Regions from separate parts of the Sphingobium sp. V4 genome, predicted to be linked through region 1. Evidence: predicted binding sites of a transcription regulator. Region 1 holds the regulator's gene; each other region holds the start of a gene.

Evidence for each region. The regulator LexA, encoded in region 1, represses DNA repair genes until DNA is damaged. The targets are predictions, from matches to a motif close to GTTCCNCNCTTGTTCT.
Region 2: a site for LexA is predicted at 2,155-2,170, ahead of K3M67_RS20295 (ImuA family protein). Genes of this name have one in related genera too.
Region 3: a site for LexA is predicted at 1,306-1,321, ahead of K3M67_RS14440 (MmcB family DNA repair protein). Genes of this name have one in related genera too.

Annotation. Positions count from the first base shown of each region.
Region 1 is NZ_CP081001.1:993,863-997,720, forward strand. Features, by position in the region: gene K3M67_RS05230 (ComEC/Rec2 family competence protein) at 1-1,308, shown strand, start outside; gene lexA (transcriptional repressor LexA) at 1,299-1,982, opposite strand; gene K3M67_RS05240 (hypothetical protein) at 2,133-2,288, shown strand; gene K3M67_RS05245 (molybdopterin molybdotransferase MoeA) at 2,343-3,524, opposite strand; gene moaC (cyclic pyranopterin monophosphate synthase MoaC) at 3,521-3,858, opposite strand, start outside.
Region 2 is NZ_CP081002.1:983,201-987,058, forward strand. Features, by position in the region: gene K3M67_RS20275 (hypothetical protein) at 315-668, opposite strand; gene K3M67_RS20280 (alpha-ketoglutarate-dependent dioxygenase AlkB) at 668-1,243, opposite strand; gene K3M67_RS20285 (SOS response-associated peptidase family protein) at 1,245-1,886, opposite strand; gene K3M67_RS20290 (hypothetical protein) at 1,910-2,074, opposite strand; gene K3M67_RS20295 (ImuA family protein) at 2,204-2,965, shown strand; gene K3M67_RS20300 (Y-family DNA polymerase) at 2,880-3,858, shown strand, end outside.
Region 3 is NZ_CP081001.1:2,900,624-2,904,481, forward strand. Features, by position in the region: gene K3M67_RS14425 (PaaI family thioesterase) at 1-51, shown strand, start outside; gene K3M67_RS14430 (DUF1491 family protein) at 41-394, shown strand; gene K3M67_RS14435 (cell wall hydrolase) at 572-1,225, shown strand; gene K3M67_RS14440 (MmcB family DNA repair protein) at 1,332-1,826, shown strand; gene K3M67_RS14445 (ankyrin repeat domain-containing protein) at 1,896-2,510, opposite strand; gene K3M67_RS14450 (SCO family protein) at 2,552-3,220, shown strand; gene K3M67_RS14455 (YcgN family cysteine cluster protein) at 3,208-3,645, shown strand; gene K3M67_RS14460 (M48 family metallopeptidase) at 3,602-3,858, shown strand, end outside.

The DNA of each region.
Region 1 (3,858 bases):
GGGCTGCACGTCACCGCGCTGATCGGCGCCGTGATCTTCCTGCTGATGCGCGTCATGGCGCTCAGCCGGCGCGCTGTGCTGGGCTGGCCGCTGATGCTGATCGCGGCGACCGGCGGGGCGCTGGCGGGGATCGGCTACACCTTGCTGACAGGGGCCGAGGTGCCGACGGTCAGATCCTGTGTCGCCGCACTGCTGGTTCTGGGCGGGCTGGCGATGGGGCGCGATGCGATCACCTTGCGGCTGGTGGCGGCCGGCGCGCTGGTCGTGCTTCTGTTCTGGCCCGAGGCGCTGGTCGGGCCGAGTTTCCAGATGAGTTTCGCCGCAGTGACGGCATTGGTGGCGCTGGCCGAGCATCCGCGCTTTCGCGCCTTTGCCGCGGCGCGTGATGAAGGGATGATTCGCAAAGGCGGCCGTCTTCTGGCGGTGACGCTGGCGACCGGCGTCGCCGTCGAACTGGTGCTGATGCCGATCGCGCTGTTTCATTTCCACAAGGCGGGCCTGCTGGGCGCCTTCGCCAACCTGATCGCGATCCCGCTCACCACCTTCCTGGTCATGCCGCTGGAGGCCTTGGCGCTGGCGCTCGACCTGGTGGGACTGGGGGCTCCGGCCTGGTGGGTGACGGAACAAGCGCTCAACCTGCTCCTGCTTCTGGCCCACAGCGTGGCCGCCAGTCCGATGGCGACCATGGTGGCGCCGGCCATGGGCGCCACCCTGTTCGGCATGACCGTCGTCGGGTTGCTGTGGTGCCTGTTGTGGCGGACGGGAATCAGGTGGCTGGGGCTGGCGCCGCTGGGCATCGGCATGGCGGCGACCCTGATGGCGTCACCGCCGGATGTCCTGGTCACGGGCGACGGACGGCATGTGGCGGTGCGGATAGAGAAGGGCATGGCGACCCTGCGCGCCGGGGCGGGAGACTATGTCCGCGACGTGCTGTCGGAAAGTGCGGGCCATGACGGTGAGCTGGAAGCCATCGCGGCGCTGCCGCAGGCGCGCTGTTCAGCGGACCTTTGCGCAGTCGGGTTGAGAGACAGGACGGGTCGAGACTGGCGGTTGCTCCTGACCCGCAGCGACATGCTGATCGCGCGGCGCGACTTTGCACGGGATTGCGCGGCGGCGGATATCGTCATCAGCGATCGGGGCCTGCCGCGCTGGTGCCGTCCGCGCTGGTTGAAGATTGACCGCCGGTTGCTGGCGCGCACCGGCGGCCTGTCCATCAGCCTGCAAGATGGCGAAGTTCACACCGTCCATCGACCGGGCGACGCCCATCCCTGGATCGTGCGCCCGAGGTCCGGAAAATCTCAGTTATAGCGGCGCAGCAGACCGGCGAGTTTGCCCTGGATACGGACCTGACGCGGATCATAGATCTGCGGTTCATATGCCGAGTTGGCGGGGTCGAGCCGGACCCGGCTGCCTTCGCGCCGGAAATATTTGAGCGTCGCTTCCGCATCGTCGATCAGGGCGACGACGATCTGCCCCTCGCGCGCGACATCCGTGCGCTGGATCAGGGCGAAGTCGCCGTCGAGGATGCCGGCTTCGACCATCGAATCGCCAGATACTTCCAGCGCATAATGATCGCCCGCGCCGAGCAGCGCGGCAGGGACGGAGAGCATGGCCTGTCCCTCCATCGCCTCGATCGGAACGCCGGCCGCGATGCGACCGTGCAGGGGGATTTCGATCACGTCATTGGCGGCGATTGGCAGGGCAGGCGCCACCCTGGGCTGCGGCGCGACCGCAGGCGCCATCACCGGCGCGGGGGGGCGGTGCATGGCGTCGGGCAGCTTGAGGACCTCCAGCGCGCGAGCGCGGTTGGGCAGGCGACGGATGAAGCCGCGTTCTTCCAACGCGTTGATGAGGCGGTGGATGCCGGACTTGGAACGCAGGTCGAGCGCATCCTTCATCTCCTCGAAAGAGGGGGACACGCCGCCCTCCTCCAGCCGGGTCTGAATGAAGCTCAGCAATTCCTGCTGCTTGGGCGTCAACATCGCTGCGGTCCTCCGTGGAACGTATGAGGAACGCATAGGAAACACATGGGGATTAGTCAAGCGCCGAACGGCCGGTCGCATTTCGCGGAACGCGCGTCGTGGTCCGGGGGTTTCAATGCCACCCTCCACAGAGGGTATAGGAGAGTGACAATGGCCAACCAGAATGATCAGGACAAGTCCCAGCGCCGCGACCAGCAAGGCGGCGGTGGTCAGAGCGACCGTCAGCATCAGCAGGAAAACCGGCAGGACCAGATGGGCGACGAACGCCGCCAGGACAAGGCGCCGGGCAACAAGCAGCAACGCTGACCAAGCCGACAGATCAGCAGAAAGGGGCCGTTCCGCGGCCCCTTTTTCTGTCCGTCACGCGAGTGGAAGCACGGTCATGCGGTCGCCGGGCAGGGCTGGCGGCGATCCTGCCGGGCGCAGGATCAGGCAGTCGGCCTGCGCCATGGCGGCGGTGGCGGCGCTGTCCTGCGACGTGACGGATACGGCTCCGTCCCTGCTGCGCCAAGCGCGGAGATAGTCGTCGCGATCACCCGTGGCCGGCAGGGGGGATGCAAGCCGCGATTCGCCGACGGGCGGCAGAGGATCGACCGCCCCGCCGAGGTGACGGATCAGCGGCAGCAGGAACAATGTGCCGGTGACGAAAGCCGATACGGGGTTGCCGGGCAAGCCGAGGAACAGCGAACCGCCAAGCCGACCGGCCATCAGCGGCTTGCCGGGACGCATCCTGATCTTCCAGAAATCGAGTGTGCCGCCCGCCTTGGCGAAGGCGGGACGGACGAGATCATGGTCGCCGACCGACGCGCCGCCGGTCGAGACGATGATGTCGGCCTCGCGGGCCTGTTCCAGCGCAGCCACCATGGCGTCGAGATCGTCGGCTATGATGCCGAGGTCGATCACGTCGCAAGGCACGTCCGCCAGCATCGCCGCCAGCATGGGCGCGTTGGAGGACGGCAGGAAGCCCGGCGGCGTCGGCGCGCCGGGAGGCACAAGTTCGTTGCCGGTGGACAGCAGCGCGACCCTGGGCCTGGCATGGACCGGCAGATCGCCATGGCCCGCCAGCACCGCAAGGGCGATCTGGGCCGGACCGATGCGCGTTCCGGCCCGGAGCAGGACAGTGTCGCGGGCGAAATCCGAAGCGGCGGGGCGAACGTGGCGGCCGGCGGGCAGCGGATCTGCGTTGGCGCGCAGCAGGTCGCCATCGCGGGTCGCATTTTCCTGCATCAATATGGCGTCGGCGCCAGGGGGCAGCGGCGCGCCCGTGAAGATGCGGACCGCTTCGCCGGGCGAGAGCGCGGGGAGGTGAGCCGCACCGGCCGCGCTTTCGCCGGCTAAGCGCCAGGGACCGGGATATTCGGCCGCGCGCACGGCATAGCCGTCCATCGCCGACAGGTCGGCCCAGGGCTGATCGCGCAGGGCGAGGATGTCCCGCGCCAGCCAGCGGCCGACCGACCGGCCGACCGGAACCATCTCGATCGGCAGGCGCCGCGCCAGTGCGAACAGGCGCGCCTGCGCGTCGGCGACGGGCAGTAGACTCATGCCGCGTGCCAGTCCCCGGACTTGCCGCCGGTCTTGGCGATCAGGCGGACGTTGCCGATGACCATGGCCTTGTCCAGCGCCTTGGCCATGTCGTAGACGGTGAGCAAGGCGATCGAAGCGGCGGTCAGCGCTTCCATCTCCACCCCGGTCTGGCCGGCGGTACGGGCGGTGGCGGTGGCCGTGACGCCGCTCTCGTCGAGATCGAAATCGACCGTCACGGCGCTCAGTGCGATCGGATGGCAGAGCGGGATGAGGTCGGCCGTCCGCTTGGCGGCCATGATGCCCGCCACCCGGGCCACGGCGAGCACGTCCCCCTTCTTGACCAAGCCTTGCG
Region 2 (3,858 bases), on a different replicon from region 1:
GAAAGCAAGGGCTTGCAAAATCAACCACTTATCGCATCGCCGTGGAATTGCTGAACCTGGATCAAAGTTAAGGCGCTCCCACAAACCTGAACGCTATGTTAATGACAAGTCGCGACCCGAAGGCTCTGATTTTCAGAAACTTCTACTGACCCGGCTGTTCTTCACGAGCAGTCGGGTCGTTTTTGGGTAAGGGTGCCGCCCCGGAAAGGCTTCCAGTGCGACCCAAAACATCCGCGCCGGTAAAAACCCTTTATGAGATGGGGACGCCAGTCGCGGAAACGGCTTGTCCGTGTCACCATGATTGATGAAGCCAATCACGCTCGGACGCCTTCGTGTCGTAGGGCGTCGAACCATTCGGCATAGGGGGTGTTCCGGACGAGATGTCGGTTATAGTCGGGCGCGCCGTCCTCCCACCACACTGGCCCGCGTTCGCCAAGCTGGCGTTTGACCGCGTCCACCGCATCCCGCGCGCATTTCTCGGCGCCCTCGTCCTTGGCGCGCAGCGCCTCACCCACCTTCCTGCGCGCGATCATCAATTGATGGACAAGCTCGGTTCGCTCATCCTCGCCAAGAGCGGGATTGCTCATTCGCCAGAGACGGCCGCGCACGACGAAATAGCGCCCGTCAGGCGTAACCGGATATTTGCGCTTTTCTCCGCTGCCGGGCATCAGGCCGGTTTGAGGCTGCGGAAGGTGATCGACCAGCGCGGCGCGTCCTGCTCGGCGATGCTATGTTCCCAGCCATGCCGCGCTTCGCCTGCCAGATGATAGATGGAGCACGGCTCCAGCGACACCGTGCGGCGCTCGAACCCACCCGCTGTCCGACGCCGAAAGCGCATGGGAGCAAGGCCCCCAAGCGAAATGCCGACGATATGCTCGAACACCGGGCGATCCTTGTGCCAGCCAATGCCGGCGCCCGGATCATAACGGATGAGCAGCGCCTGGACGAGTGCGTCCGCCGACAGGCCGGCAACACGCGCCGCGCGATCACGCACCGGCAGCAGCCAGGCGGGCAGGGGATCGGCCGGACCAAAGCTGCTCCGCTCGAAATCATAGCTCCAGCCATAGCTGTGGGTTAGGCGCTTGCCGGTCCAACGCTGGAATCGGAACGGGGCAAGCGGCGTGGTATTGATCCGGGCGATGAGGTCCGCTTCCTCCGCGCTGCTGAGAAAGCCGGTCTCGTAGCGCAGGCCCGGGATCAGCGGTGAGGCGAAGAGGTCGATCTGCTGGGCGGCGAGGTGCATGTCAGATGAGCGCGAGCTGCTTGTCCGCCGATGGCGGGCGCTTGCCGCTGTTCCAGAGGTCCTCGGTCTTCTCCACCCGGAAGCGCTCGGCGGCCAAGGGCGTGTCGAACTGGAAGCCTATGACATCCCGGATCGAGCCATGAAACCATGCGTCATAGTGATGCGGGTCGAGCAGCACCGGCATGCGGTCATTGGTCGGCTGCACCGCTTCATTGGCGTCCATGGTCATGCCGGCATAAACGGGGCCTTGGCCTGGCATGTTCCGGCAGAAGCCGGCCCAGGCCATGAAGGACGCGCGCCTTAGCGAAAACCAGGTGCGGGTCCGCGCGCCGGGCACGCCGTCGGGGTTGGCGAAATGGGTGAGAATGATCAGACATCTATAGCGCGGATCCTCCACCATCTGATCCCACATGGGATTGGTGAGGTCAGCAACAAGGCCGACGCGGGTGGGTTCCTCGCCGCGCTCGCGCATCTCTCGGGTCAGCCGCTGAAAACCCCAGGTCACGCCACGCAGGATGCGGCGGCCTTTATTCTCGAACAGGATCAGGCCGAGAGCGCCTTCTTTCGTCTCGGGCGGCAGCTCGATGCGCGCAGGCATTTCAGCGTTGAGATGATGCGCGATCTCGGTGAGGCCCGCCGCCATGCAATGCAATCTCGACACGGGCGCTACCAGGGGATCTCGTCATCGCTGACGAGTTGCGGATCATGGCTTGGATGATAGCGCGGCGCGGTCGAGTCGCTTAGCGCGGGAGGGGCGTTCGGCACCGTTTCCGGCGTCGAACGATCATCCACGTCGTGCCGCAGCTTTAATTTTTTCCTCGTCTCACCCATGGGAATAACTGCCTTGTTTCAGAAGCGTATCGCCGTTCGCGCCTGAACGCCGACTCCGCCCGTTGACTCATACACCGATTGGAACAAAATAGGAACGAATCTAACCGCGAGCCAGAAGGAGGCCCTTCGATGACGGAAAGAGGGGCGCGCCCCCATGTTGCTGCCTTGCGCGCCCAGATTGCCGAGATCGAAGGCGCGGAGCGCCGGGGCCGAGAGGTTCTGCCATTTGGGCTGGAGACGATCGACGCCAAACTGCCCGGTGGCGGCTTGGCGCTGGGCGCGCTGCATGAAGTGGCGGGCGGCGCGCAGGGCGTGACCGATGGCGCGGCCGCCGCGCTGTTCACCGCCGGCATTCTCGCGCGGGTGAACGGCAGCATCCTCTGGTGCATGACGCAGCCCGATCTGTTCGCGCCCGCGATTGCGCAGGCGGGGCTTGATCCTGATCGCGTCATCTATGTCGAGGCCCGCGATGAGACGGCGGTGCTTGCCTGTTTCGAGGAAGGGCTGCGCCATGGTGGCCTGGGCGGGGTGGTGGCGGAACTCGCGCGTCTGTCCATGACAACCTCGCGCCGGCTGCAACTGGCAGCCGAGAGCAGCGGCACGATCGGCATCGCGATCCGGCGCTGGCGGCGTCTCGCTGAAGCGTCGGACTTTGGCCAACCAACCGCCGCGGCAACGCGCTGGCGGGTGACGGCCGTTCCTTCCGAACCCTTGCCGGTGCCGGGCGTCGGTCGGCATCGCTGGTTCGTCGAGCTCATACGGTGCCGGGCAGGAGAGAGCGCCGATTTTCTGGTGGAAGTCTGCGATGCGACAGGTCGTCTCGCTCTTCCTGCCGACCTGGCCGACGGATCGGCTGCGTCGCAGGCTTGGGCGCAGCGCGCCGCCTCCTGACGCGCCGTTGATCCTTGCTGGCATGGAGGGGCAACGCCGGGTGATTACCGCGGCGAACGCCGCCGCGCGCATGATCGGTCTGCACATCGGCATGGCGGTGACGCAGGCCCAGGCGCTGGTGCCCGATCTCCTCATCATGGACGCCGAGGAGCAGGCGGACCGGGAAGGCCTGGAGCGTCTCGCTGTCTGGTCACTCCGCCGCTACGCGCCGATCATCGCGGTCGATCCGCCCGATGGGCTGATGCTCGATATCACCGGCGCGGCCTATGCCCATGGTGGCGTCTTGGGCCTGCTCAAGGACATGGCGCAGCGGCTGGCCGAGGTGGAAACCGCCGGGCGGGCGGTCTGCGCGCCGGCCTATGGCGCTGCGCATGCGCTGGCCCGCTATGGCGCGGATCCGCTGCGGGTGATCGATCCGCTGGACCTCGAGGAGGCCATTGCCGATCTGCCGCTGGCCGCGCTCCGGCTCGACCAGGCCATCGTCAGCGCGTTAAGCAAATTGGGTCTGGAGACGATCGCTGACCTGGAGGCCATGCCGCGCGCCTCGCTGGCACTGCGCTTCGGTTCGATGCCGGGGCTGCGGCTCGATCAGGCCTATGGTCGTGTGGCCGAGCCTTTCGAGCTGGTCGCCGCGCCACAAACGATCGAGGTTGAGCGCCGCTTTGCCGAACCCATCGGCGCACCCGAGACCCTTGCCGGCTATACGCACAAGCTGGTCGAGGGCCTGTGCCAACAACTCGAGGAAGCGGGCGTTGGCGCGCGCCGGCTGGATTTGCGCTTCCACCGGGTCGACAACCGGATCGAGGCGATCCGGGCGGGGCTCGCCAAGCCAAGCCGGGACAGGAAGCAAATGGGACGGCTGCTGTGCGATCGGATCGAGACGATCAATCCGG
Region 3 (3,858 bases), 1.3 Mb from region 1:
TTCATGCGCTCGCAATTTCCGCTGTCATCGCTCCCGGGATATGGCGCCTGAATCGGATCCCACCGCCCGGCTGACCAGCGCCATGCTCGTCGGCGCGCTGCGGCGCCGCGTCGCCGCGGCGGGCGGCTTCGCGACGGTGCTGGCCAAGGGTGACGAAATCAGCGGCGTTATCCTGGTGCAAACACTTGAAAAAGGTCAGGAAACTGGTCTTTTTGAGCGAGTGCCGAACTTTGCCGGAGGTTATGCGTTGATGCGCTGTGGACCCTCTCCTGCAGAGGGTTCGGAGTCGCTGTCACATTATGTGACGCGACGGCGCAGGGCGGACCCCGACCTGTGGCTGATCGAACTCGATGTCCCAGAAGCGGAACGCTTCGCCGCTGAAACGATTTGCTGATCGTTGACTCATCGTCATGAGCCGTGCAGAGGCGCCCAACGCCAACGCGCAGGTTGCCGAATTCGCCCAATGGGGGGCGGGCGCGGTAAACACGCAGACGGGGGGCGGCCGGTCGTCGCGGTGAATATGGGTTAAATGACGACGCCCCGGCCAAGAACCGCATGTCTTTGAGCCACGATGAGTTTCCGCCTGAAAGCTGCGATCTTAGCAGCCTTTGCCCTGTCCACCGCCGCTGCGGTGTCCGCTTCCGACATGTCGATCGCAGGTGAATCTGTCGCCTCGGTTGCTTCTCTTCCCCAGACGAACCACGCCGGTGCTAAGCCCGCTGTCGTCTTCGCCGCGCCGCGCGAAATCGCGCAGCCGCTGGCTTCGGCCCCCAGGGCCGACAATGGTTTTTCCACCGATTCCGATTTTCAGGCGAACAGCCTCGCTGCTCTGGTCGACGCCCAAGGCGAACCCGAGGAGCTGGACGGCGATATGAAGTGCCTGGCCGGAGCGGTCTATTTCGAATCCAAGGGCGAAAGCCTGGAAGGCCAGCTGGCCGTCGCGCGCGTGATTATCAACCGCGCCAAGTCCGGCCGCTTCGCCAGCAGCCTTTGCGGCGTCGTCTATCAGCCGAGCCAGTTCAGCTTCGTGCGCGGCGGCGGTATGCCCCCGATTCGCACGGAAGGCCGCGGTTGGCGGCAGGCCGTCGCCATCGCCCAGATCGCTGCCAACGACAGCTGGGACAGCTTGGCCGAAGGCGCACTCTATTTCCATGCGCGCCGCGTGTCGCCGGGCTGGGGCAAGGCCCGGCTGGCGTCGATCGACAATCACGTCTTCTATCGCTGAGATAGCCGCCCATCGCTGGCGGAGCGCAGGCGAACGATATGGTAGGCCGGTTCGGGATCACCGAATCGGCCTTTTCTTTTGTTCCCATAATGTTCTAATATGGGGCATGAGCACCGTTCCTGCAGATGCCTGTTCTCCGCTGACCGACGGCACTGCGCTGGCGGTGGCGCGGGGCACGCTGCGCCTCTTCTTCCGCCATGACATGAGCGGGATATTGGAAGTGCCGCTCCCCAATGGCCGGCGCGCCGACATCATGGCAATCGACGGTGCCGGGCGGCTCACCATCGTCGAGATCAAGTGCAGCCGCGCGGACCTGCTGGGCGACATGAAGTGGCCCGATTATTTCGATTATTGCGACCGCTTTTTCTGGGCGGTGCCGGCGGGGTTCGACCTGACTCTGTTCGACAGTGAGGCGCTGTGGCCTGCTCGCACGGGCCTGATCGTCGCCGACCAATATGATGCCGAACTGGTGCGGCCCGCGCCGGTCGAGCCGCTGGCGGCGGCGCGGCGCAAGGCGGAGACGCTGCGCTTCGCCCGGCGCGCGGCCCGGCGGCTGACCGCGCTTGGCGACCCGGATCATGCAGCGGAACTGGGATGGTAGAGACCAGATCATCCTCTCCCGCGCCGGGGGCGGATAATCTTGTCTCTGTACTATCGGGCTTTTAGGTGGTCAGAATACCGGACCCTGTACAGGTCCTGTCGGCTTGACGCCATTTCCCTTGGCGGCGTCCAGCGCTTCGCTGAGGCCGGGCGTGCGATTGTCGCGGGCCGCATAGTCGCGGGCGGACATGCCGGCGATGGTGTCGCGCTTGTCGGGGTTGGCGCCCTGCGCAACCAGCAGGCGGACGAGGCCGACGTCGCGCAGTTGCACCGCGCGGATCAGCGGCGTTTCGCCGCTGTCATTGGTCTTGTCGACCTGTGCCTTGTAGCTCAGCAGGGTACGCACCCCTTCCTCGAACCGGCCCTGCACCGCGTCCATCAACGGGGTGTTGCCGTCATTGTCCGTCAGGTTGGGGTTGGCGCCCTTGGCGAGCAGGAAGGTCAGCCAGGTCGCGTCGCGGCGGGCGACGATGATGTGGAGCGCATTTTCGCCGGTGGACACATCGCGGCTGTTGATGACGGTGGAGCCGGGCTTCTGGATGAAGTCGGTGACTTTCTGACCGTCCTTGTCCTTGACCGCCTTCAGGAAATTATAATTGTCCGAAAACTGGGCCTGGGCCGGTCCCGGGACCAGCAGTGCCAGCGCCATCGAACCCAGGAAAGCGGAAAGGAACTTCGTCTTCATCTTGGCGCCCCGTTGCATTGCAAATCGCGTCCTAGCAGGGCATGGCTGGCCACGCCATGAACAAAGCCGTCTCCGCCTTCGCCCTGCCAATGCTCGCCCTGCTGGCCGCCTGCAATATGGGCGCGGGTGGCAATGGATCAAGCGGATCAAGCGAGCCGGGCGAATTGGCCGGCGCCAGGATCGGCGCGCCCTTCACCCTGACCGACCAGGATGGCCAGCCTGCGCGTTGGGACGATTACAAGGGGCAGTATCGCCTCGTCTATTTCGGCTACACCTATTGCCCGGATGTCTGCCCGGTCGATCTGCAAAAGATCATGCAGGCCTTCGCCCGGTTCGAGAAGGACAAGCCTGCGCTGGCGGCCAAGGTGCAGCCCATGCTTATCAGCGTCGATCCCGACCGCGACACGCCGGAGATACTCAAGACCTATGTCGCGGCCTTCCACCCGCGCCTGATTGGCCTCACCGGCACGAAAGAACAGATCGCGAAGGTCGCCAGGGATTTCGTGGTGATCTATAATCCGGAAAAGAGCAGCCCGGAAAAGACCGGCGGCACAAGCGACTATCTGGTCAGCCACAGCCGCACGCCCTATCTGTTCGATGGCGACGGCAAGCCGGTTGCGCTGGTGCCAGTGGATGATCCGGGCACGCCGGATACGGACGAGGGCGCACCTGACAAGGTGCTCGCCTTCCTTGAAAAATGGGTCAAGTGACGAACTTCTGGGACAAGCCCCTCGACAAGCTCGACCGTGCCGAATGGGAGGCGCTATGCGACGGCTGCGGCAAATGCTGCCTGCACAAGGCCGAGGACGAGGATACGGGGCATATCTATCCCACCAATGTCGCCTGCCGCCTGCTCGACCGGCAGAGCGGACAATGCAGCAACTACAAGGATCGGCGCACATTCGTTCCCGATTGCGTGCGGCTGACTCCGACCAAGGTGAAACAGATCAGCTGGCTGCCCCGTACCTGCGCCTATCGGTTGCGGGGGGAAGGCTTGCCGCTGCCGGAGTGGCATTATCTGGTCTGCGGCGACCGGGAGGCGGTCCATCGCGCCGGGGAGTCGGTCCGCGGCTGGACGGTGGCCGAAGCCGATGCGGGCGATTGGGAACATCATCTTGTCGACCGAGACATTTGACGCGGCGATCCTGATCGACGGCGCCGCGATGCCGGTGCGGGTGCGCCGGTCCGCGCGGGCGCGGGCCTATCGGCTGACGATCGACAGCGCCCGCGGTGAATTGCGACTGTCGCTGCCTGCGCGCGCGAACCTCAAGAAGGCGCTGGGATGGGCGCAGGACCATGAAGCCTGGGTGCGCGCGCAGATGGCGAAGCAGCCGGTCGTGACGCAGCT